One region of the Natranaerobius thermophilus JW/NM-WN-LF genome, then DNA from elsewhere that is predicted to be linked to it. Evidence: riboswitches for the same ligand, from Rfam matches in the RefSeq annotation. Region 1 holds a riboswitch; the other holds the start of a gene.

The links. A riboswitch is a leader RNA that binds a small molecule or an ion and turns the genes downstream of it on or off. The one in region 1 is predicted to bind cyclic di-GMP.
Region 2: it holds a riboswitch for cyclic di-GMP, as region 1 does, so the genes downstream of both, NTHER_RS12420 (glycogen-binding domain-containing protein) here and NTHER_RS11110 (methyl-accepting chemotaxis protein) in region 1, are expected to answer to the same signal.

Annotation. Positions count from the first base shown of each region.
Region 1 covers NC_010718.1:2,315,543-2,327,987, reverse strand. Annotated here, with positions in the region: gene NTHER_RS11145 (PDZ domain-containing protein) at 95-1,414, shown strand; gene NTHER_RS11140 (MBL fold metallo-hydrolase) at 1,467-2,393, shown strand; gene NTHER_RS11135 (hypothetical protein) at 2,426-3,211, opposite strand; gene NTHER_RS11130 (hypothetical protein) at 3,359-4,792, shown strand; gene NTHER_RS11125 (DUF885 domain-containing protein) at 4,988-6,616, shown strand; tRNA gene NTHER_RS11120 (tRNA-Arg) at 6,702-6,777, shown strand; gene NTHER_RS11115 (diguanylate cyclase) at 7,069-8,850, shown strand; cyclic di-GMP riboswitch class I at 8,907-8,989, shown strand; gene NTHER_RS11110 (methyl-accepting chemotaxis protein) at 9,162-10,892, shown strand; gene ltrA (group II intron reverse transcriptase/maturase) at 11,275-12,445, shown strand, end outside.
Region 2 covers NC_010718.1:2,631,044-2,643,488, forward strand. Annotated here, with positions in the region: gene NTHER_RS12410 (sensor domain-containing diguanylate cyclase/phosphohydrolase) at 1-300, opposite strand, end outside; gene NTHER_RS12415 (hypothetical protein) at 524-1,489, opposite strand; gene NTHER_RS12420 (glycogen-binding domain-containing protein) at 1,489-2,169, opposite strand; cyclic di-GMP riboswitch class I at 2,255-2,347, opposite strand; gene NTHER_RS12425 (methyl-accepting chemotaxis protein) at 2,570-4,288, shown strand; gene NTHER_RS12430 (Na+/H+ antiporter NhaC family protein) at 4,839-6,155, opposite strand; gene megL (methionine gamma-lyase) at 6,331-7,509, opposite strand; gene NTHER_RS12440 (spore germination protein) at 8,016-9,578, shown strand; gene NTHER_RS12445 (GerAB/ArcD/ProY family transporter) at 9,575-10,654, shown strand; gene NTHER_RS12450 (Ger(x)C family spore germination protein) at 10,655-11,818, shown strand; gene NTHER_RS12455 (ISNCY family transposase) at 12,003-12,445, opposite strand, start outside.

The sequences.
Region 1 (12,445 bases):
ATATACATGGTATAAATGTGTCTTTTTTTGGTTAGCGGGTGCTGGAAGTTTAATTGCCCGGGAAATAATGTTGAGATAAGAGAGGTTGAATAAAATGCAGGATTTTAACTTGATAACATTACTACAACTCCTTGGACAAAGTTTAGTGATGCCTCATCTGCCGGTACTTTATATTCTAGTTACACTGTTGGTATTTCGCCAGTATCGGCGTTCAGTCAAGATGGAACAAAAATTGTTTGGGAGAATAAAAAACAGTCCCGTGAAATTAACTCTTTACTCCATAGGTTTGGGAATTATTGCGGGTTTATTTGCCAGTATTATATTAATCTTTTTCGGAGTTAACTTGATTGAGTTGGGAATCCCCTATGTATGGGCCATGGTAATTATACTCTTACTTTTTCATCCAAGATATATGTGTTTTGCCTATGGCGGGGGTGTTATCGGCTTAATCAGCTTGATACTGTCCCAACTTGCTCAATATTATCCGGAGATTTTAGAGTTTTGGATTGTCAATGATCTAGTCAGAATCAATGTACCCGCACTGGTCACTTTAGTAGCAATTCTTCACTTAACAGAAAGTTTTTTGATTTTGGTCAGTGGACATATAAGTCCAAGTCCTATTTATGTCAGACACGAACAGGAAGGGATCGTCGGAGGGTTCAGCCTGCAAAAATTTTGGCCTCTTCCGGTTATGGGGATAATCGGCTGGTATTATCCAGAAGCTAATATTGACTTTGCCATGTCCATGCCCGATTGGTGGCCTATCGTGGGTTCTACCATTACTGCTCCTGAGGGATATCAAATGATGTATCAATTTTTACCTGTTGTTGTTGGATTGGGATATGGAGATATGGCCATATCCAGCAATCCCAAGGCCAAGAGTAAGAGTTCCGCCTTTAACCTGGCATTGTACAGCATTACTTTATTAGTACTGGCTGTAATATCCTCTTATTACGGTCCCCTAACCTGGTTGGCGGTATTGCTGCTACCTTTAGGACATGAAGCCATTATTATTGTCGGTAACTCCCGGGAGTTTTCTCGTAAACCCCTTTATTCACAACATGATCGAGGTATTAAAGTCCTAGATGTACTCCCTAATAGTGTAGGTCAACACATGGGGCTGAAATCTGGAGACGTGATTTTAAGTATTAATAATATTCCCGTCTCCAATAAGCAGGACTTATTGACAAATCTCTATCAAAGTCAACCCTATGTACGGATGAATGTGGAAACTCTGGATGGTGAACAAAAATTTGTAAAAGCCCCTCTGTATGAGCACAGTACTCATTTGGGACTGATATTGTCACCAGAAACCGATGGTCATGGTAACAGGTATATAAATCCAGGGGGCAAAAATAGATTTGAAGGATTATTAAGAAAGCTATTGGGTAAAAGTAAAAAGAAAAATGGATAAAATTGGTTTTGTTTGTTGTCGACGATTTGTTTAAAGACTGGAGGAGATAAAGGTGCTCAATGAACTGGTACCGGAAAGGGTTTATGTTTATCAGGCTCCGACAAATACAGGCTTGATTATCAATAAAAACGAACAAACTGGCATAATGGTGGATAGTGGTCTCGATGATTCTCAAGCGAGAAAAGTATACCGCCAGGCCAGTAAAGAGTTAAATGTAGAAGTTAAGGGAGTACTTACTACCCACGCCCATGCCGATCACTGCGGAGGTCATCACTGGTTACAGAAGCAGGGTGTTCAGGTATTGGCTCCTCCTTTTGAAAAAGCCTGGGTCCGTCATCCTGTATTAATGCCCTACGGACTTTTTGGAGGAGTACATCCTCCAGAATATTTGCGTAATAAATTTGTGTGGGCTCAATCGGCCCAAGTTGATCACGTGTTGGAAGTTACTGCCGAGTGGCAGTGGGAGGAGTATTACGGCATTGACTTTCAAGTGATTTCTTTGCCAGGTCATACTGAAGGACAAATTGGGATTAGCCATGGAGGAGTAGCTTTTATAGGTGATGCCTTATTTACTCCTCAGGTCCTGGAAAAGCATAAACACTTACCTTTTAATGTCAATTTAGAGCAGGTTTTTAACAGTCTAGAATCCGTTGAAAATATTCATGATAAACATATTGTCCCCGGCCATGGCCCAGTTTTAGCTACTGGAGAAGAACTATCCCAGGCAATTTCCCAGTACCGGAAAGTTCTATCACAAAACCTGGAACAGGTGATGGATCTAATTAAAAAACATGGAGAGTCCATGACCGGAGAAGAGATTTTGGCTAAAATATTAGTAGAGCGCGGTTGTCAGCAGTTGGATAAAAGCCTGTATTTGTTATTCCGAACTGCAGTCACAGCTATGCTGGCATATTTAGAAGATAAGGAAAAAATTGAGTCCTATGTTTGTGAAGGAAATTTAGTTTATGATAGTTTATAATAAGTGATTAAGGATAGTCTTTAATTAATCTTCTACCTGTCACAGGGTGAACCGCACTGGGAACATTCCTTTCTTTCACCTGCTAGGGCAGGTTCTTTTTTTAACTCTTTAATTAGGTTAAAGGCCTTTTCAATCTGATCCTCTTCACCTTCAATAGTGAAAGTACAGGCACCTTCCGACCCATGGATTCCTCCAGAAGCTACATGGGTGGCCTTGACATCAAATAATAGTTCTAGAGCTTCTACCTCTGTAATAACTTTGCCGTTAGTAATTGCTAGCATGCCGCAAGCCATACCGATTCTTTTATCGATAGTATCAATTCCAAGGGATTCGGACGCTTCGGGTACGGAAGGGATCAGTTTTTCCCTACCTACCGGAATGATTAAGTGACAGCCTCTGGCAGTTAATAGAGGGTAGATACTCATTGTGCCCCCTACATCACTGCCCAAGAGCACTCCAGCATTGTAATCGGGGTCTAGGGCATTGGCTCCTTTGATAAAGACATCATTTCCCGTGAATCCCTTGACGGCATCCATCAGGTTTTCTTGGGTCACTTTTCCATTATTAAGGAGCATGGGGGATAGGCGTTCATGACCTGAAGTGGTACATTGAACTCCCTCTGTGATAATTCCTGCAGTATAGAAACCTTTTTCTAATTGTTGCCCTGTTAGTTCTTCTGCTATATAGCCATTAGTAGTGCCCCCGGCAAGGGCAATCTTTCCTTCTTTTAAGGCCTGGTTCAACTCTGGAAGTTGTGAGACTCCTTTGGCAATCAGCCGTTTTGACTCATGAGATTTTAAAGTGAATAAACTTTTCAATTAAGATACCTCCTTGATTCTAAATTATGGTAAACTATAATTTGGGATGGATAAAGATAAATACTGATATATATCTTAAATAATGATTTGGCGACAGTTTTACTGTTTTCCTGCAACTATCTACAAATCAAAGGAAGGGACTAACAAATGCGAGGAATCTTGACAAAGTACAATAAAACTATTGAACATTTAAAGAGAATTCTATATCTGGGAATTATTACTACATATATCGGGGGAGTTTTCGTCTATCCCGAACTTCATATATTAACATCCGCTTTTTGTTTATTTGCTTTGATTATCTTTTTGCCATCTGTGCGGGGAATTACCCTGGGTTTATCCCTTAGCTTTATTGTCTTAGGGATATTAGTATTATTGGGAGAAGGTGCTCCCTTAGTCAGTTATTTTAGTTCATTGCGCAGAATGGCCAATATTTTAACTATGGTTACATTAATCAAAGTTCTGGGTATTCCCATGGATTTAGGTGGTTATTCCAGTGAAATCAAAAGCTTTGTCAACCGGGAAATTAAAGGGGAAGGTTTCTTATATATTATTGCGACAGTGATAGCGTATATGATTGGTGTCTCAATTGTGGTGGCCAGTGTACCTGTCGTATATTATACCATTGAGCGTGCTGTCAGGAGTGTTAGCCGAACTCCCGAAAAATTCCTGTCAATGGCTATCAAGCGGGGACTGTTCCTGGCCTTGTTGTGGACACCTGCCTCACCACTGATGGCGGTATCTTTAGATGCCTCGGGTGCTAGCTGGGCAAATGTATTTTTTCCTTGTATTGTAGTGAGTATTTTGGGGCTTTTATTGGCTTTGATTATATATCGACCCGGTAGATCTACTGAAACATCCAATACCATAACAGAATCCCAGGCTTCTCATTTAGCAAGCTATCAATTCGAATCTGAAAGTCAACAAGGTACATTATCAATTTTTGCATCTTCTCTAATTAAAAAGTTAATAATTATATTATTTTCTCTTATATTAATATTGGTATTTCTAGAAGCACTGCTTCCCTTTGGAATGCTGGACCTGGTTATAGTAGTAGCGATTATATTTGCTGGGGGCTGGAGTTTGGCCCTTAATCAAGGTAGGGCATTTTATATCAAATCTAAAGAATTATTTTATGACTCACTGCCAAATTACGGTCAGCAGGTTGTTTTATTTCTCGGTGCTGGTTTTTTTGCCGGGGCCATTGGGGAAAGTGATCAGTTAATGGCCAATTTTTTAGAGATTATAATTAGCGGCACAGGTACCGTAGGGATACTTTACCTTATTCCAGTCCTAATTATCTTACTGGCTATTACCGGTATTCATCCTCTAATAACCATAACGGTTCTGGGTGAAGGTTTAGGGGCTTTGGGTAATGCTGTACCAGTTTCGTATTTGGGTTTTGCTTTTGTTTTAGGCGGTGCCCTGGCGTTACTGATATCCCCCTTTTCTGCAGCTACTTTAATTACGGCTGAACTGGTACATAGAACTCCTTTTAAAGTAGGAGTTGTTTGGAACGGATTATTTGGGATCTATGTGTTGATTATAGGCTTACTTGCCTTGACATACTGGGTAGTGGTATAATTAAATTTGGGGAATTTTTCAAAAATTAACAGGATAATGGATTTTATTCAAGAATATATAATATATAAGGGTGATTGTCTTTTAATTACTTTAATATCATAAAGTGGTCGATATATCAATTACTGCTAATGCTCCAACATTATAATGAACACGAACCATTGACTCCTAAATTTAATTGAAAATGGGGGGATTTAAATGGTACCTTCTGAAGTGAACAGGTTGGAAGAACTAACTGAAGAGATACTGGACTGGTTATTTAAGCAAAATCCAACAATGGCTACCTTTGTTGGAATTCAGGGCTATGATCACAAGCTAGAAGACAAAAGCCAAGAAGCTACACAAGAATTACTAGAGCAGGCCAAGGATTATCTTTTAAAATTGGGTGTGGTATCAGAAGATATGCTACCGAAAGAAAAGTTGGTTGATTACAAGCTCTTGGACGCTATGCTAAAAGATATAGTACGAGATATCGAAAAAATTAAAAATCATGAAAAGGATCCTAGCAGTTACGTGAGTTTGGCTATTCAAAGTGTGTATCTATTATTGATCAGAGAATATAAACCTTTAGAAGATCGAATGCAGGATATTCACTCCAGGATGAAACAGATCCCTGATCTATTAGAAGCAGGGAGAGAGCAAATTACCAATCCGCCTTCTGTATTTGTGGAAACGGCCCAGTTAAATCTTAGAGGAGCTAAAAGTTTCTTCGGTGATGTGATTCCACAAATAGCAGAAGAAGTACCATCAATGAAAAAAGATGTAATTGCCGAGGCTGAAAATGTAGCTAATGCCCTGGATGAGTACGGCGACTTCTTAGATAGGTTAGCTGAAACAGCTTCCGGTGAATTTGCAGTAGGAAAAGAAATTTTTGATGAACTTTTAAAAGAAACACACTTTTTAAATTATGATGCTGATGCCCTATACGAAAAGGGTAAAGAACTGGTTGAAGAAACTCATAAGGAACTCCATAGATTGGCGCAAGAAATAGACCCTGATAAAGATTGGCAGGAGTTGATAGAAGAGACTAAGAAAGAGCGTCCTACTGAAGAGGAATTATTAGATTACTATAAACAAGAGTGCCAAAAGGTGAAGGAATTTGTAAAAGAACGGGATTTTGTAGATATTCCCGAAGATGAGGAATTAATTATTGAAGAAACACCAGAATATATGAGGCCATTAATACCTTACGCTGCTTATTTGCAGCCCGGGCCCTTTGACAGGGACCAAACGGGTAGGTTCTGGGTAACTCCTGTTGATCCCGACAAGCCTGAAGAAGAAAAACAGGCTTTACTGGGTGAGCACAATGGGTATTCTGTTCCGGTAACAGCACTTCACGAAGCTTATCCAGGCCATCACTTGCAGCTTTGCCACGCCAATAAAGCACCGTCAAAGGTGAAGAAACTAGCGAATAGCACTTTATTTGCTGAAGGTTGGGCGTTTTACTGTGAAGAGCTAATGGAAGAATTGGGCTACATTCAAGATCCCAAAACTAAGCTGAACAGGTTGAAAGACCAGGCCTGGAGAGCATCCAGAATTGTAGTTGATGCTGGTTTGCATACCGGTAAAATGTCCTTTCAGGAAGCTGTGGATTATATGGTTGACAATGCCTTACTAGAAAGGGATAGCGCCATTACAGAGGTTAGACGTTATACACAATCACCAACCCAGCCCATGAGTTATTTGATAGGTAAACATGAAATAATGAAAATAATCAACGAATACAAGGAACATCATGGAAGTGACAGCAATCTGAAAGAATTTCACAATAAGCTGCTATCTTACGGAACATTGCCTCCAGCCCTGATTAGAGAGTTAATTTTATAGTTGATAATTGACTTGTGCTGTTGTACAATAGAAATGTGAATTAAGAGATTGTGGTTGGTCAGGAGACCAGTGCAATTCAAAAGGTGCGCTTGTAGCTCAGGGGACAGAGCACCGGATTCCTAATCCGGGTGCCGCAGGTTCGAGTCCTGCCAGGCGCACCATGATAAAGTTAATGTAGTTGCGGGTTCCGAGGATTTGGAGCCCGCTTTTTTTGTTTTTGTGAGATTTTTAAAATGAGGGAGTAATTTTTGAAATAATTTATAATGTTTTTTAAGTGCTCGCTTTGATGTTTGTTTAACGAAACATAAATAATATAGGGCATAAGTCCTACAGGAATGTTAATTAATTAACAAGAATATAAAAATTAACCAAAAGTTAAAAATGTCAATTTGAGATTATAAGTTAATTAGTAAAATACAAAAAAAATCCTTTTAAGTTAAGGGGGTTACTACATGTCAGCTAATTCAAATAATAATCACAATCAAATAAAAGGAATATTAAATTCTTTAAGTGCTAATATTTGTCTCTTGGATGAAAATGGAGTCATAGAACAGGTTAATGATTCCTGGTTAAATTTTGCCAAGCGTAATAATGGTGATTTAAAAAAAAATGGCCAAGGAATAAATTATTTATCCGTGTGTTATAAAGCTGTTGAAAATGGCTGCGAAAGTGCCAGTTTTTTTATTGATGGCCTTTGTTCTGTGATGAACAATGAAAGGGATTATTTTGAATTTGAATATCCCTGTCATTCACCGGATGTAGAACGATGGTTTATCTGTCGAGTAACTCCTTATTATGAAACAATTTATACTTCATTAAAACGCAAAGTAGTAGTTGCTCATGAAGATATTACAAAAAGAAAACAGGCAGAAAAATGGTTAGAATCCTTGTATAAAAATTCCTCAGATGGAGTTATACAAGTAGATAATGAGAATAAAGTTATAGATATTAATGAAAAATTCCATGAATTATTTGGATATTGTATTTATGAAATTAAATGGAAAAATATATTTGATGTATTAAAAATTGACATAGCGAATAAAGAGCAAACCAGTCATGGAGAAACTAATATTACTGCGGAAATAACTTGTTATAGTAAAACAGATAAACCGGTAGATGTGTTACTTAAAATAATTCCAGTTCAAATAAAAGAGGAGTTAGTAGGGAATTATGTGATCTTCAATGATATAACTGAACGTAAAAAGAAAGAAGAAGAAATTCGGTATTTAAGCATCCATGATAGTTTAACAAGCCTCTATAATCGCGCTTATTTAGAAAAAGAATTAACACGACTTGATGTAAAAACACAACTTCCAATCAGTATAATTATAGCGGATGTAAATGGTTTAAAATTAATCAATGACACATATGGTCATCAAGTTGGGGACAGGGCCTTGAAGCGTGTAGCTGATGCTTTAAGAAAAGCTTGTAGAAAAGAAGATATTATTTCTCGGTGGGGTGGAGATGAGTTTGTCATACTGTTACCAAAAACAAATAAACAAGCTGCTAATCAAATAGCGGAAAGGATTAGAGAAGTAAGTGAAAATATTGTTAAAAAATCAATTAAGGTAAACTTTGCAGTAGGTACAGCCACAAAAGAAAACATAGATAAACCCTTTAAAGAAATTTTCAAAGAAGCAGAAGATTCAATGTATAAGAATAAATTAGTTGAAGATTCGAGTGTCAGAAATGACATTATATCTATCTTATTAGGAACATTAAAAGAAAATAGTGGTGAAACAGAGGAACATGCTAAGAGAATGAGAGATCTATGTTATGAATTTGGAAAAGCTTTGGGTTTAGATGAAGATGAATTATGCAGACTGTCCCTATTGGCGACAATGCACGATATAGGTAAAGTAATTATATCATCTGATATATTAAAAAAACGTGGACCATTGACAGAAAAAGAATGGCATCTTATTAAAAAACATCCTGAAGTTGGCAAACGTATAGCTTTAAACTCAAACAATTTATGTCACATTGCTGAGGAGATTAATTCTCACCATGAAAGATGGGATGGCGACGGCTATCCCAATGGATTAAAGGGTGAAGAGATTCCGTTACTGGCAAGGATATTATTGATCGTTGATGCTTATGATGCTATGACTCATGGTAGGACCTATAAAAAACCTGTTTCCCAACAAACAGCACTATCAGAAATTAAAAGATGTGCTGGAACTCAATTCGATCCTGGTTTGGTAGAAGTTTTTTTGAAGATCATGACACGCTGATATTGTGATCAAGAAATTGATATTTACAGTCAAATAATTTTAAACTGACAGTTTATCCTTGACAAGGGCAAACCTATCGTGAGGTAGGGGCGCAAAGCTACGAGTCTTTACAGTTTGTAAAGACAGTCGGGCCGCCAAGGAAGTGGGTGCTATACTGCTTCTTTATTGGGGGCAGTATTTTTTATATTGTTTGTTTTTATAGGGAATCTCGGAAAAAGGAGGTGTGCATAGATCTAATAAATTTACAACTAAAAGATGGTCTAATGTCTTAGTTTATGGTTTATCTAGTTATTTTACAGGAGGTGATTTGAATGAAAAGGTTTTTAGTAAATAGTATCAGAAATAAGTTGGTTGTGGGTGTAATCATAATGGTAGTTATTATTGCAGTAGCTTTAAATTTTTTAAATGATTACATAATTGAAGATGTAATAGACACAACAGTTAATGCAAAATTACAAGGAGATCAAGAGATGGGCCTTTATGCACTAGAACAGGAGTACTCAGGTAACTGGCATATTCAAGATGAGGAGTTATATAAAGGAACTGTACCTGCAGAACAAATGACTGGAACTTTGGATAATATCGAAGAAAGAACGGGAGCTGTAGTCACTTTATTTAAAGGGGCTACGAGAGTTGCTACCAGCATTACAGACGAAACCGGAGAACGAATTGTTGGTACTCAATCCGAAGAACAAGTAGCAGAAACCGTATTGGAACAAGGGGATAACTATGAAGGGGAAGCTGAAATATTAGGAAAACCATATGAGTCGGTATATGTCCCAATAGAAAATGAAAACGGAGAAGCTATTGGAATGTTGTTTGTGGGTGTACCGGTGGAAGATATCAATAATATTGTCAATCAAGGTAATACTTATTTTATCATGTTTTCTGGTTTGTTAGTAATAATATTTTTAATCATTTCTGTTATCGTACTAAATAAAATTATTGCACCTATAGGTGTTTTGACAGGGTTAATTAATAAACTTGCTGAATATGATTTCACTTTTGATGAAGAACATAAAGCTAATGATTATTTAAAAAGACAAGACGAAATTGGTGTTATAACAAATGCTTTAGTTCAAATGCAGTCAAAAATCACTGAACTAATTAAAACTATAAAAGAAACCAGTGAACAGTTAGCGTCTTCCTCCGAAGAATTGAGTGCAAATACTGAAGAGAATACCAGCGCTGCTAACGAAGTATCTAAAGCAGTAGAAGATATAGCAAGTGGAGCGAGTAATCAAGCGGAAAAAACAGAAAAATGTTCAGATAGTGCCCAAAAATTAGGTGAAATTATTGATGCAGACCAGGAAAACGTACAAAAATTAATTGATATAACTCAAGAAGTGATTGAATCTAAAGATGAAGGTTTAGAGACAGTAAATAGTCTCACTTCAGAAACAGAAAAGGTGAGTGAAGCTACTGATACAATGTATAACGTTGTTAACCAAACTAAAGAGAGTTCTAACATGATACAATCTGTTACTGATACAATTAAAGATATAGCTGAACAAACAAACTTACTTGCCCTTAATGCAAGCATAGAAGCTGCCAGAGCCGGAGAAGATGGAAAAGGTTTTGCTGTAGTTGCAGATGAGATTAGAAAGCTAGCGGAGCAAAGCAATAAACACTCGGAAGAAATAGAAAATGCTGTTAAAGAATTAAAAGAAAAATCTGAAGAAACAGTCAATACCATGGAAGAGACTAAAGAGTTGATAACTAATCAACACAATAATGTAGATAACACTAAAGATAAATTCCAAGATATTGCTGATAAAATATCAAAAATTAAGCAGAAAACCGAAGAATTTCAAGATACGGGAGGGGAAATGGATACTAAGAAACAAGAGATTATAGATGCATTACAAGATTTATCTGCTATTGCTGAAGAGAATTCATCTAGTACTGAAGAAATTTCTTCTTCTGTAGAGGAGCAAACTGCAAGTATGGATGAAATAGCTAAAGCCAGTGAACAGCTTGCCAAACAGGCTGAAGAAATGCAAGAAGAAATTTCTAAATTGTGCGCCATGCATGACGATTAGCTAGGTGGTGTAAGTCCACTATGGGGGTTTGTAGTTACCAACCATTAGCCAAGAGCAAGGGTGCCCATCGTGAGGTGGGATCTGAAGGAAGCTTAAGGCAAAATTCCGACCCAAGGCACACGAACATCATCAGGCATAAGGTATGGGATGAGTTTGCAATACAAAACGAAGTCCAATCAACTACACGGACATACCAGTGTAAATGATGTGGGTACATGGAATGAAAGTTAATCGTCTTACCGTGGGAGGTCTCATGGACGTGGCAAGATGAACTTCGAACCACGGTTGAAATAAGATTTGTCATGAGAAGTCAGCAGATTCCATAGTACTTGATGAGGTCGACATCATTAAGGAAGGGATGAACCTAGGAGGAGATCAGTAAATGACTGTTACCAATAAAGGAATGAAGTGCCGCCAACTTCTGACAGGCGAAAGCTGCAAAGAAGGCTCACCGCAGAAGAATAGTGCGGAACACGAAGGATATGCGGGAGTGCACAGTTCTTTAAGGATAACTGAAAACAACATCTCCAATGCAAACTTGTCGAAGGGGAATTTGCTAGAGGAAATTTTGGATAGAGACAACATGAATAAAGCATTCAAGAAAATAAAATCCAACAAAGGCTCTCACGGGATTGATGGGATGGGAGTAGATGAACTTCTACAATATCTCAAAGAAAACGGGGACCACCTCAGGCAAAGAGTCCTGGACGGTAAATACCGCCCTAATCCCGTCAGAAGGGTAGAGATACCTAAAGAAGATGGGAAGAAAAGAAAATTAGGCATACCTACAGTGGTAGACAGGGTAATCCAACAAGCAATAGCCCAAGTACTATCTCCAATATATGAGGAGCAATTCTCAGATAACAGCTATGGTTTTCGCCCTGGACGCAGTACTCATGATGCAATTAAGAAAAGTCAACAAAACATAAATGAAGGATACAAATATGTAGTAGATATGGACTTGGAGAAATACTTTGACACAGTAAACCAGAGCAAATTGATAGAAGTGCTATCTAAGACAATAAAAGACGGTCGAGTAATATCTCTTATCAACAAATATCTAAGAGCAGGAGTAATGATCAAACACACCTATAAGGATACAGAAGTTGGCGTGCCCCAGGGCGGGCCTCTTAGCCCTATCCTCAGTAACATAATGCTCCACGAATTGGATAAAGAACTTGAGAAAAGGGGGCACGAATTCGTCCGCTATGCGGACGACCTGCTAATCTTTTGTAAAAGCAGAAGAAGTGCCGGACGCACCTTGAAGAACATACTACCCTTCATCGAAAATAAACTATTTCTCAAAGTAAATAAAGATAAAACTGTAGTTGCCTATGTAGGAAAGGTAAGATTTCTTGGGTTTGGCTTTTACAGACATAAAGGAAAAGCCAGATTAAGAGTTCATCTTAAATCAGTTACAAAGATGAGAACGAGAATAAAAGAACTCACATCTAGAAGTTATGGAATAAGCAACGAAGCCAGAGCAAAGAAACTTAGCCGATACATTATGGGTTGGGTTAACTACTTTAAACCAGCTGATATGAAGAATCTGT
Region 2 (12,445 bases), 320 kb from region 1:
TCCATCTTTTTTTCGGGCAATCAATTCGCCAACCCAAGTCCCCTTTTCAAAAAGCTCATCCAAAATCTTTTGGGTTTTGTCAATGTTTTTCCAAAACTCCAGAGCGGACCGGCCTAAAATTTCTTGTTCTTCTTCATACCCCCACAAATCTAAAAAGGATTGATTGACATAAGTGATATATCCTTCCAAATCCGTAAAGGCAATGGCATTAATGGACGAATTTATAGCCTGTTCTTTTACTTTCAATTCTTTATTTATGTGGTCAGTAATTCTATTAACATCGCTTTTTAAGTCGTTCATATACTAAGCCCCCCCCCACGTATAAATCTTACTAAATCAATAATTTTTTGTTAAAATTTGTCGAAAATTCCCATAAATTTATTATAACATTTATTTTCTAAAATATTAATACTTGTTAATATTCTTACTAAAGTTTAAATTAGCATCATACAGTCAAAAAAAAACCTGACCCGAATAATCCGAATCAGGTTGAACAATATTGGTTAAAATCATAAGATATCAATCAAGCTTTTTGTGACAAGAAAGAGCCGCCTATATTTCCCGAGACTATTTGATAGACATCTTCAGCTCCTTGCTGAATATTTGAAGCAAATTCCTGTCCACCAGAAACCATTTCCTCTTTGATTGTTGAAGCAGTTTGGGTTATATCTTCTCCAATAGAAACTGTATTTTCTTTAACATTTTCCCCTTCGTTTCTAACTATCTCGTAATTACTTTCAATATCCTCAATATGATTCTCTATTTCGGCATGTCCACTGCTAATTGTATCAGGAATTCTATTAAATGGTTCTTTAACTTCTGAAAACTCTTGGAATCCTTGGTAAACCCCGACGGCTCTATCTACAACACCATCCCCCTCTTTAAAGCCTTCTGCCACATGATTTACTCCTCGAGCTACGGCTCCTGCAGTTTTGGCAACATCTTTACCAACAGTAACTGCAGTTTCTACCCCCGTTGAAGCTATATCTCTAGCTGAACTTCTCATTTCACCAGCAACATCTCGTATTTCTGTAGCACTTTCCCTTATCTCATCATAACTGTGTTCAACTTGTTCTGCTGTCTTATTTACTTCAGTTTTAACATTGTCTCTAGTTTCCTGAATAGTTTCTGTAACTTCTTGCGTTGTTTCCTGAACAGTTTCTCCAATTTGAACTATGCCATCTTTAACCTGTTCTCCTACCGATACTGCTGTTTTTACAGTTTCTCTAGCAGTATCAGCAGCTGTTTCAACCCCTTCTCTAACACGAGTAGTAATTGTATCGATAACTCCTTTGTCTTCTTGATTAGTCTTCGTATCTTTAGTTTCTACCTCTTCTTGTGTTTTTTGAATTTCTTTTGCTTGTGTATTTTGCTGATCATCAACCTGTTTATCTGTTGATTTTGATTCTTGAGTTTGTTGGGGCTGGATTGATTGAATTCTCTCTGTAACTAACCCTGTTAACCTACCTCCTCCTTCAATAATAGTCATTAAACATCCCCCCTTATAGAATAATAACCTTTTTCTAATAATTGAAATTTATCTTCTAAAATAAATGCTCCATCCACAAACAATTTTAAAGTCCATAACCCGCAGGGTAGTTGATGCTTTGAATTTCTCAAATCTAACCAAAACCACAACATCTTTGTTTGAGTTTCTTTAGAATTAGTTTCAATAAGATAGTTTTCACTAACTTGAAATAAATTTCCTTGAGGTGTATACCATGCTGTAGTAATCGAATGAAGTCCAGTAACTTGTGTAAACAAAAACCTGGCAACAATTTTTTGATCCAAAAATCTATCATACTGCCTTTTATGATTCTTTATTGGTTTTTCGGACATTACTGAGGATAATTTATACTCTTCAATATGGACACTATATTTTTGGTTATTGTACAACCTTTCCCCTCGTTCATTGATTATTATGACTGACCAAATCTGATCATCGTTGTCTAGCATATAAATATTAGCTTTAGGATCATTAAGTCTCAAATTTCCATTTATTAAAAAGGCATACAAATGTTCACCCGGTGGCAGTTTTATCGTTTTTAACCAACAGTCTTTATCTTCTTCCATTAGCAAACTATTTTGATATTTAGTGAAATTTCCGATTATTTCAACATATTCTATCGGAATATTGGGATCTTTATCTAAACTTAAAGTAACTTCCACATTATCACTTCCTTAGAATTACTTCTTTGAGAGTTTAGGTTAAAAAAAGCTACTTCACGAAGAAGTAGCTTCTGCTTACTTCTTCCTTGGCAACCCGACTGTCTTTTATTGACGTTTTGTCAACAAAAGACTCGTGGCTTTGCGCCCCCACCTCACGGCAGGTTTGCCATTTTCAAGAAAGAATTATAGTATTTTAAATTAAAATATTGTAATATTGGTTCTGTTATTATTAACTTTCTAGTTAAATAGACAAAATCCTTTAGGACTATTGTATTATTTTTCCACACTACTCTATAAAACATAAGAGAAAAGTTTTATAGAAATAATTTTAAAGTTAAAGTACAATATTACCAGACAATATTAGACAATATATACCAAATTATAAGGAGGGAGGAAAAATATGAAAAAGTTAGTCCAAAGAAGTATTAAGAACAGGTTAATATCAGGAGTCGTAGCCTTGACAATTATTATGGTAGTTGCCCTAATACTATTAAATAACTATACTATCGAAGATATAGTAGAAACCACAGTTAATGATAAATTAGAGGGAGACCATGAGATGGGACTAAGAGTCGTTGAAAACAACTTTAGCGGAAATTGGCATATATTAGGAGACGAATTATATAAAGGAAATGTAACTGCAGATGAAATGACAGGAACTTTAGATAATATCCAAGAAAGTACCGGATCTGTAGCAACTATTTTCAAAGGTGACACCAGTGTGGCTAGTAATCTTACAGATAGTGAAGGAGAAAGGGCAATCGGAACTCAAGTTGATGAAGAAGTATCCCAGACTGTTTTGGAAGAAGGAGAACGGTTTACTGGTCAAATAGAAATTTTAGGAACCCCCCATGAAGTTATGTATTCTCCTATAGAAAATCCCGAAGGTGAAGAAATCGGTATTTGGTTCACAGGTGTGCCCATTGATGATGTCAATAACTTGATCAATCAAGGAAATATGAGTTTTATTTTTTTCTCTTCCATAATAATTATTATCGCCTTAATACTCTTTTATATTGCAATCAATAAAATTGTTAAGCCAATTAAAGGGTTGACCTCTTTGTTAGATAAATTTTCCACATTAGATTTATCATCAAGTGAAGAAGATAATACTAATAGTTATTTAAAACGTTCAGATGAAATAGGTAAAATGGCTAAAGCCATGATGAACATGCAAGAAGCAGTTGTACAGTTGATTAAAAATATTAATGATAAATCAAACCAGGTCACTTCCTCGGCAGAGGAATTAAGTGCAAACGCCGAAGAAAATACCAGTGCAGCTAATGAAGTTTCAAAGGCAGTAGAAGAAATTGCTCAAGGTGCCACCAGCCAAGCCGAGAAAACAGATCAAAGCTCTAATGTTACTGAAGAACTTGGAAAAATCATTGAAAAAGAACAGAGCTGTGTAGATAGTTTAAATCAAGCTATTGAAGAAGTAACCAATAAAAAAGAAGAGGGTACTGAAGCAGTTAAAAACTTGCACGAAAAAACAAATGAGACTAACAGTGCCATCAAAGAAATCACAGAAGTAATTGAAAAAACTCACTCAAGAACCCAAGAGATTAAAGAAGCAAGTAGTCACATAACAGATATAGCTGAGCAAACAAACTTATTAGCCCTTAACGCCAGTATTGAAGCTGCTCGGGCAGGCGAGCATGGACAAGGTTTTGCAGTGGTAGCTAACGAAATTAGACAACTTGCAGAAAAGTCAAATGAATACTCAGAAAATATCTTGAACAATATCGATGGGTTAAATAAACAGGCAAATGATGCAGTTAAAACAATGGAAAATGTAAAGCAAATAATAAAAGAACAAAGTGTTTATGTGGAAGAAACCGGTTCCAAGTTCGATGGAATTTCTAATGCCATAGAAGGAGTAGAAAGTCAGTTATCCGAACTCAATGAATTTGGAAAAGAAATGAATAATAAGAAACAAGAGATTATAAACGCACTACAAGACCTGTCTTCAATAGCTGAAGAAAACTCATCAAGTACTGAAGAAATTTCATCAACTGTGGAAGAACAAACTGCAAGTATGGATGAAATCGCTTCAGCCAGTGAACAATTGACAAAATTAGCTGAAGAAATGCAAGAAGAAATAAATAAGTTTTCGTATTAATAAGACTCATATTGCGATATTGACGGTCTTTTCTCCGTGCTCCGATTTTATGTGTGCCGTAGGAATAAGAATGATGACACTTACATTTAATTGGGCTGTTCAAAGTTAATTGAACAGCCCAATCTACATAAAAGGCTACAAACCCTTAACAAACATTTAAATATGTTAATAAATTAGATTATGTTCCTAGACTTATTCAGAATGGGAGTGCACATAATTTTGTGTAAATAATTAACATTATCATTAAAAACAAAGCAATTCCGATTAATATAATATGCGTTTTGTTAATTTTTTCTTATTTAGATAACTATTTATTAAATTCGACATCTTAAAATGCCTCCTTTTTATAAGTAGATTCGTTTTTACCTGGCACTATAATAAGTCCGCACTAATTTTCTTTTAGTACGGACTTATTGCTCTTAAAATTCCTTTTCTCTGTTGTAACTCATTGATTTATACAAGTTATACCAAGTTAATCAACTGTATACGCTAATTAAATGTAATTCGCTAGCTAAATGCTGTATTCGTTAACTTAGTCTGTAGGTGTTCACTAAGCGCTATCTTCTGAAGGTTTCAAATTAGGTATACCTAAATATATTGCCAAAAGCACACAACCGAGCATTAAGAAATTGTAGTGCAAGTTCGGGATTATTGTGAGTGGCGAAATTCCAGCAAGTGAACCTGCCAGCAAGATTTGAGCCCCATAGGGAAGCATTCCCTGGGTTACTGATGCAAAAATATCCAGCATACTAGCACTTCTTCGCAGATCAACACCATTTTCTAAAGCAATATTCTTCGCCAAAGGTCCACTGATTATAATTGCAACAGTGTTATTGGCAGTACAAATGTCGGCAGCTGCTGATAAAGCACCAATCCCCAGCTCTGCCCCTTTTCGAGTTTTGACCCGCCTTGATATTTGATCGACCAAAAAGGCCAGTCCACCTTCTTTTCGTATCATGGCAGCCAGTCCACCAGCAAACAATGACAAGAAGAAAACTTCGTTCATATCAGTAAAACCTTGATATGCGGCTTGAGACAGTTCTAAAGCTGTAAAATCTCCGTAAACAACTCCAATTAGCCCAGCCAATACCAAACCTAAAAACAGAACAACAAAAACATTTACACCCATCAAAGCAAAGACAAGTACAAATATATAGGGTAAAACCTTAATAATTTCAAAGGGATAATCTCCATCTAAAGCAGCAACATCACCGACAAATAGTAAAATAATCAAAGATATAATAGCGGCAGGGAGTACAATCAAAAAGTTCATTTTAAACTTATCTTTCATTTTAACTCCCTGGGTCTGAGTAGCGGCAATTGTTGTATCGGATATAATTGACAAATTGTCACCAAACATGGCACCACCAATCACAATTCCCATCATGACCGGCATAGAAACTCCAATTTCGGGACCCAAGCCAACGGCAATTGGCGCAACTGCACCGATAGTTCCCATTGAAGTTCCCATGGCCAGGGATATAAAAGCACTTATCAAGAATAAACCAGGTAGCAACAGGCGAGCAGGCACCATAGTAAGCCCTAGATTAACAGTAGATTCAACGCCTCCCATACCTTCTACTACTGCTGAAAAGGCACCGGCCAGCAAATAAATCATACACATAATCACAATACCTTCTTCACCGGCCCCGTTAATAAAAGTCTTGATCCGTTCATCAATTGTACCTCTTGCCATAAATACTGCTACTACAATACCAATCAATGCTGCAATAGGTGCAGGAAATTCGTAAAAGGCCATTTCAACTCCTAAATAAGTCAGAAACAGTCCTACACCTAAATACAAAAATAAAAACACAAATAAGGGTATTAATGCCCAACCATTCGGTTTAATTTCTTTTTGATCCATCTAGGTGATCCCCCTTTAAATCTTCATTGTCAGTAGTTTTGTAATTTTCTTACCAATTTCTTCAGATGGGTTAACAATGTAATGTAGGGAGGCGCTGAGGGAATTGCAATAAATAATTATCCCTCAGCCCCTTGGTTTTGTAGTTTGATGATATTTCTAAGGGTTTCTTTCTAAATTACTGTTCCATTCCTTGTTTTAGGTCTTCGATAATATCATCTACATCTTCAATTCCTACGGAAACCCTTACCATACCATCGGTAATACCTGCTTTTTCACGTTCTTCTTGTGGAACTACAGAATGAGTCATGGATGCTGGATGCTGGATCAATGTATCCACATCTCCCAAGCTAACAGCCAATGTACACAACTCTACATTATTTAGTAGGTTTTTACCAGCTTCAAAGCCACCTTTTAATTCAAAGGCAATAATGCCACCAAAGTCTTCCATTTGTTTTTTAGCTAACTCGTGTTGAGGATGGCTTTCAAGTCCTGGGTAGTACACTCTTTCTACAGCTGGATGTTCTTCTAAGAACTTGGCTACCTTCATAGCGTTTTCACAGATCTTGTCCACACGAACAGCTAAAGTTTTAATTCCTCTGAGCAATAGGAAAGCATCAAAAGGTGCAATAATACCACCTAAATCTTTTACTGTAGTCATTTTTATATCACCAATCAGTTCCTCGAAACCTACTACTATTCCGGCAACAGTATCTCCGTGACCACCAAGGTACTTGGTAGCACTATGAATTACGATATCAATTCCCATTTCTAGCGGTCTTTGAAGATAAGGAGTCATAAAGGTGTTGTCTACTACAGTTGTAATGTCGTCCTTTTCCTTTGCAATTTTCACAACTTCTTCCAGATCAGTGATGGAAATAGTTGGATTCGCAGGAGTTTCAGTATAAATCACCTTTGTATTATCTTTAATAGCAGCTCGGATATTTTCAGGCTCACTGGTATCAACAAAAGTTACTTCAATGCCCCAGTTGGGTAACAACTCGTCAAACAGAGAGTGAGTACAGCCATATAGTGTATCTGAGGCCACCATATGATCTCCACAATTTAATAAATTCATCACAACAGCAGACACAGCTGCCATACCAGATCCTAATGCTATAGCATCATCTCCACCTTCTAGGTTAGCCATCTGCTTTTCAAGATTTTTTTGAGTTGGGTTACCCAATCTAGTGTAGATGTAGCCAGCCTCTTCACCGGCAAATCTAGCAGCTCCTTGTTCAACATTGTCAAATACAAAGGTTGAACTTTGATAAATTGGGGTCCTAAGAGCACCCGCTTCGTTCTTTTGACCTTCATCGGCATGGACAATACGAGTAGTTAATTTTGAATCTTTCATTAAAAACACCTCCACTTATTGTATTTGTGTCATCTATTTATATGCAATAACTGTGCCAGCTTCAATTAATTCGGCAAACCATTGGCTCTACTTCCCTATATCACAGGTTTTGACGAGTTTGGTTAATTTTTATTTAAAAAGCTGTGCAATAAAAACACTTCCTCTTCTGGAAACATGCTGTTCCAGAAGAGGACTAGGTTTGTAAAGAAAGGTTTCCGCCGGAAATAATTCGTTCCATTTTACGCTATGCCATGAACAAATTTGCAGTTTGAACACAGTTAAGCATTATTAAATAATCTTAACATTATTATAATAGTTTTGGGACAGCCATACTACTAGAAATTATTGAGATTTTTAAAATTCTAGCAGATTCTTCAAATTCCAGTTTTTTACTTTTCACCCTCTTTTTCACCTTCAAGGAGCAATATATACCTTATTTATAACATAATGTATATTTCATTTCACTACGTAAAAAATAAAAAAAATTTATGGGAAGGATAATAATAATGTTAAACATTATACAAAAACTTATTAAAAAAAAACGTCCCTATATAATGAGTACAGAAAAATTAGATGATAGTAACAATACGAAAATAAGTAAAAACTTTAATTATAATCACAAACATCTTAAGAATATCTTCGAAAACAGTGATGACATTTGCTTCCGGAATTTTATCACTGATTCGAATGCAAATGTACTTACACTATTTATCGAGGGGTTAGTAAACGAAGAACTGGTTAATAGTGACATTATTAAACCACTACAGTATAACTCAACTAAAGAGAAAAACACAGATGAAGCTTCTCCAGAGACTATCAAAAAAAGATTATTTACAGTAGGAACTGAAGTACAAACCAAAACTTGTTTCAATCAATTAATCGAAGAAGTATTAGATGGAAAAACAGCTATAATTATAGAAGGGCTTCCACAAGGCTTTATTATTGATTTAACTCAATGGGAAAACAGAGGAATTGAAGAGCCAATTAATGAGCAATCAATCAAAGGACCAAGAGAAGGGTTTACTGAAACCCTTCGAATCAATACATCCCAGTTAAGAAGAAGAATTAAATCACATCATTTTAAGATTCAACAATTTAGAATTGGTAAGCAAACAAATACAAATATAGCAGTAGCTTATTGTGAAAATATCGCTAATCAAACAATTGTCAATGAAGTAATTAATCGTATAAACAAAATTGATATTGACGGCATTTTAGAAAGTAACTATATCCACGAGTTAATTGAAGAAAGAACAATCACTATATTTCCGGAAATGATAGACACTGAAAGGCCGGATAAAGTAGCAGGACATCTCTTAGAAGGTAAAATAGCCATACTTACTGATGGTACTCCTTTCGCAATAATTCTGCCAGTTACATTAAGCGAATTTTTTCATACTCCTGAAGATTACTATACTCGCTATATTTTCTCCTTTGTACAAAGGACTTTAAGATTTGCTAGCTTTTTTATTGCTACTTGCCTACCATCTATTTATGTTCTTATGACAAAATTTCATTATGAAATGATACCTGTAGATATTATATTTTCAATTGCAGAAGCTAGAGAAGCTGTGCCTTTCCCACCACTGTTGGAAGTTTTGTTAATAGAAGTAATTGTAGAGTTTTTGCGTGAAGCAAGTTTAAGGTTACCTGGGCCAATTGGTCAAACAGTGGGTATAGTAGGGGCCTTGGTCATCGGAGATGCTGCAGTTAACGCTGAACTTATGAGTCCAGTATTAGTAATATTTACTGCTTTTAGTATGATATCTAGTTTTGTTATACCTAATTATTCAATGGCTTCTGCTCTGAGATTACTTAGGTTTCCAATTTTGTTTATGACAGGAATACTAGGAGGTTTTGGATTTATGATAGCCTGGTTTTTAATAGCTACACATCTTTGTAACATAAGCAGTTTTGGAGTACCCTTTTTACAGCCAATTGCTCCTTTCAAACTTTCTGAACAACGTGACACGGTTTATAGAATGCCATTCAGGTGGGTTAGAAAACGCCCCAAAGCAGTTGCAAATAAAAATATCAGACGTCAAAAAGGAGTTGAAGAAGAGGATTGAAAAAACACGAAAAAAAAGATATAAGTCAATTCCAATGGATTACTATAATTCTTGGCATGACAATTGGTATAGGAATAACAACATTACCCAGGGGGATTGCTACTGAAGCCGGTAGAGACGGATGGTTTTCTATTTTGTTGTCAACCTTGATAGTTATTATATATGCAAATATTTGCCTTTACTTTTCTCGCCTTTTTCCAGATAAAACTCTAGCTCAATCCAGCATAATAATACTTGGTAAGTTTTGGGGTACCATTCTGATCGTTATATATAGTTTATATGCCTTAACATTGTCCGGGTTGGTTCTTAGGTTTTTTATGAACATTGCATATGTGTATCTGGATATACAATATCCAATGGTATTTCATTTTATTATAATTCTCTCTGTAATTATATATATAGCAAGAAATGGTCTATCAACTTTATCTCGACTCAGTGAATTAGTTCTTTTTTATACACTACCCCTATTCATACTTTTTTTAATCCCCGTTTCATTAGATAAACATATAAATTTATTACCAGTCTTTGAAGGAGGGATTGTAGAACCAGTTAAAGCTATACAGGAACCTCTTCTTGCTTTTCTAGGTATAGAAATTATATTAGTATTTTATCCTTATCTAAATAAGAAAGAAGATGATGCTAAACTAACCAATATAGCAATAATTATTACCGGACTTATTTATACTTCAATCTTTATAGTCTCTCTAATGATGATGGGACTAGAGCAATTAAACCTGACTTATTGGCCATTTATAGAATATTTAAAAATTATTGATATAGCTGTTATAGAACGCATAGATACTTTGTTTATTCACTTATGGTTAGGCAAGGTAATTCTAGTTTCTTCCATTCAGTATTTTGTAGCTACTTTTTCTCTGGCTCACATAACAAATAAAGATTATCATGACATTTGGTCACTAGTGGCTTGGCCCATTGTATTATTTGTGGCACTAGTACCTCAAAATGTTCCTGAGACTGAAGAGTTTGCAGCTAACTTCACTTTATATGGAGGAGGACTAGTAATTTTAATTCCCATTTTGCTTATCATAACATGTAAATTGAGAGGTGTCAGATAGATGAGAGTTAATATAAATAAAAGTATAATAATTCTTATAATAATCTTTATTTTTAGTAGTTTAACAGCTTGTGATTTCGTTAACGAAAAAATTTTAGACGAACTTTCGATAATTTTAGCTATGTCCTTTGATTCTAATCCAGAAAATGATAATGATGACTACAATCCCCTTCTATTAACCACTTCAAATCCGCTATTTGCCGAAGAAGCTAAAGAGCCTGTCCGTGTTAAGACAGTTCAGGGTCGAACAATAGGAAATGCTTTAGATAACTGGCAACAACATAGAAATAGATTAATGGCTTTAGGAAAGGTAAATATAATGTTATTTGGAGAAAATATCACAAAAGAAAACTTTCCTAATACAGTTAAAGATATAAGGCAAATTCCAGAAATTGATGCAACATCTTTAGTTGCTTATCATCCTGGAAAAGCAAAAAATCTATTATACCAAAACCCTGTCGAAGACGGTAGAATAGCGGTTTTTCTAAGTGACATGCTAGAATTTGGAGCTGATGACGGACTAATACCTGAAGTTACCCTACATGAATTATGGACAGCAGTTTTAACAAAAGGTAGAGATGGATATCTCCCTAAAGTTGATCTAAAAGAAGAAGGTGATGAAATACCTTATATATCCGGGGCAATGGTTTTGACCGAAAATGGAAATAAGGCTACAACTTTGAATTCCGAGGAAACTAAGTTATTAACAACCATGCTAAATGAAAAAGCCATTCCCTCCTTTTCCTCAAACATTTTTGTTGAAGAAGAAGAAGGGTTAATAGAGTATAGTGTTCAAAACACTGATATGAACATTAATGTTGAATATAATAATGAAGTTTCTGTAGAAATAGATAATAACATTGAGGTTTACCTGGAAGAAGTACAAATCCCCGGAATTGAGATTATAGATAAAAAAACCTTTGAAACTATAGCTGAATTTGTAGCCAAAGATTTTATGGATAATACACAAAATCTTATAGCAAAATTACAACGACACAAAAGTGATCCAATAGGAATAGGGCAATATGTGAGAATACAACAGTCAGAATACTATTCTAAAGGCACTTGGAGAAATGATTATCCCGACATAGATATTGACAATAATTATACTGTCAATGTTTTTAGAGGAAGCACCTTATCCGAAACCTTTAAGCTAGAGCGTTAAATATAGTGACATTTTCCCCAGAACATTCTTGGGGTGACAAATCAAACTCTTAGAGTGAAACTAAAAAAATAACTGCAAAACAATTACATTACACCCTCTTTGTCAATGTTCTTTGAAAATGTCACCTAAAAACGCATAAATTTGTTCAGAGAAAATGTCACCCCCCAGGAAGGTAGACCGAGTTTTAAACTCGGTCCCTGGTATTTAGTATAGTATCTAAAAGTTCTTGATCAGTCAGGTCGTAGTTAAGATTTGTTCTTTCACTTTGTTTTCTCCAAGGGTGATTTTCATCTGGGACTATTCTATTTTTAGGTGATTGCGTTGTTTTAACTTTTTTGGTCATTTTAGTAGTTGAAGGCTTGTCCACAATTTGAGTTTCAAACACCATATCTTTATATTTTACTTTAACTCCAAATTTAGGATTAGATAGGACAGTAACTTTAGATTTAGGAACCAGTTGACTATTTTTATCTAAAATTTGATAGTAACTTCCTTCAAAAGAGAAAGTGGCACTGTTGTCCACAGTTCTTTTGAATTTAGAACAAAGTATATGATCAAGATTAATATCTTGATTTAAACAGGTAAAAGCCGATAGCTCATTTTCGGGCTTTAGGGCAAATCTTTTAT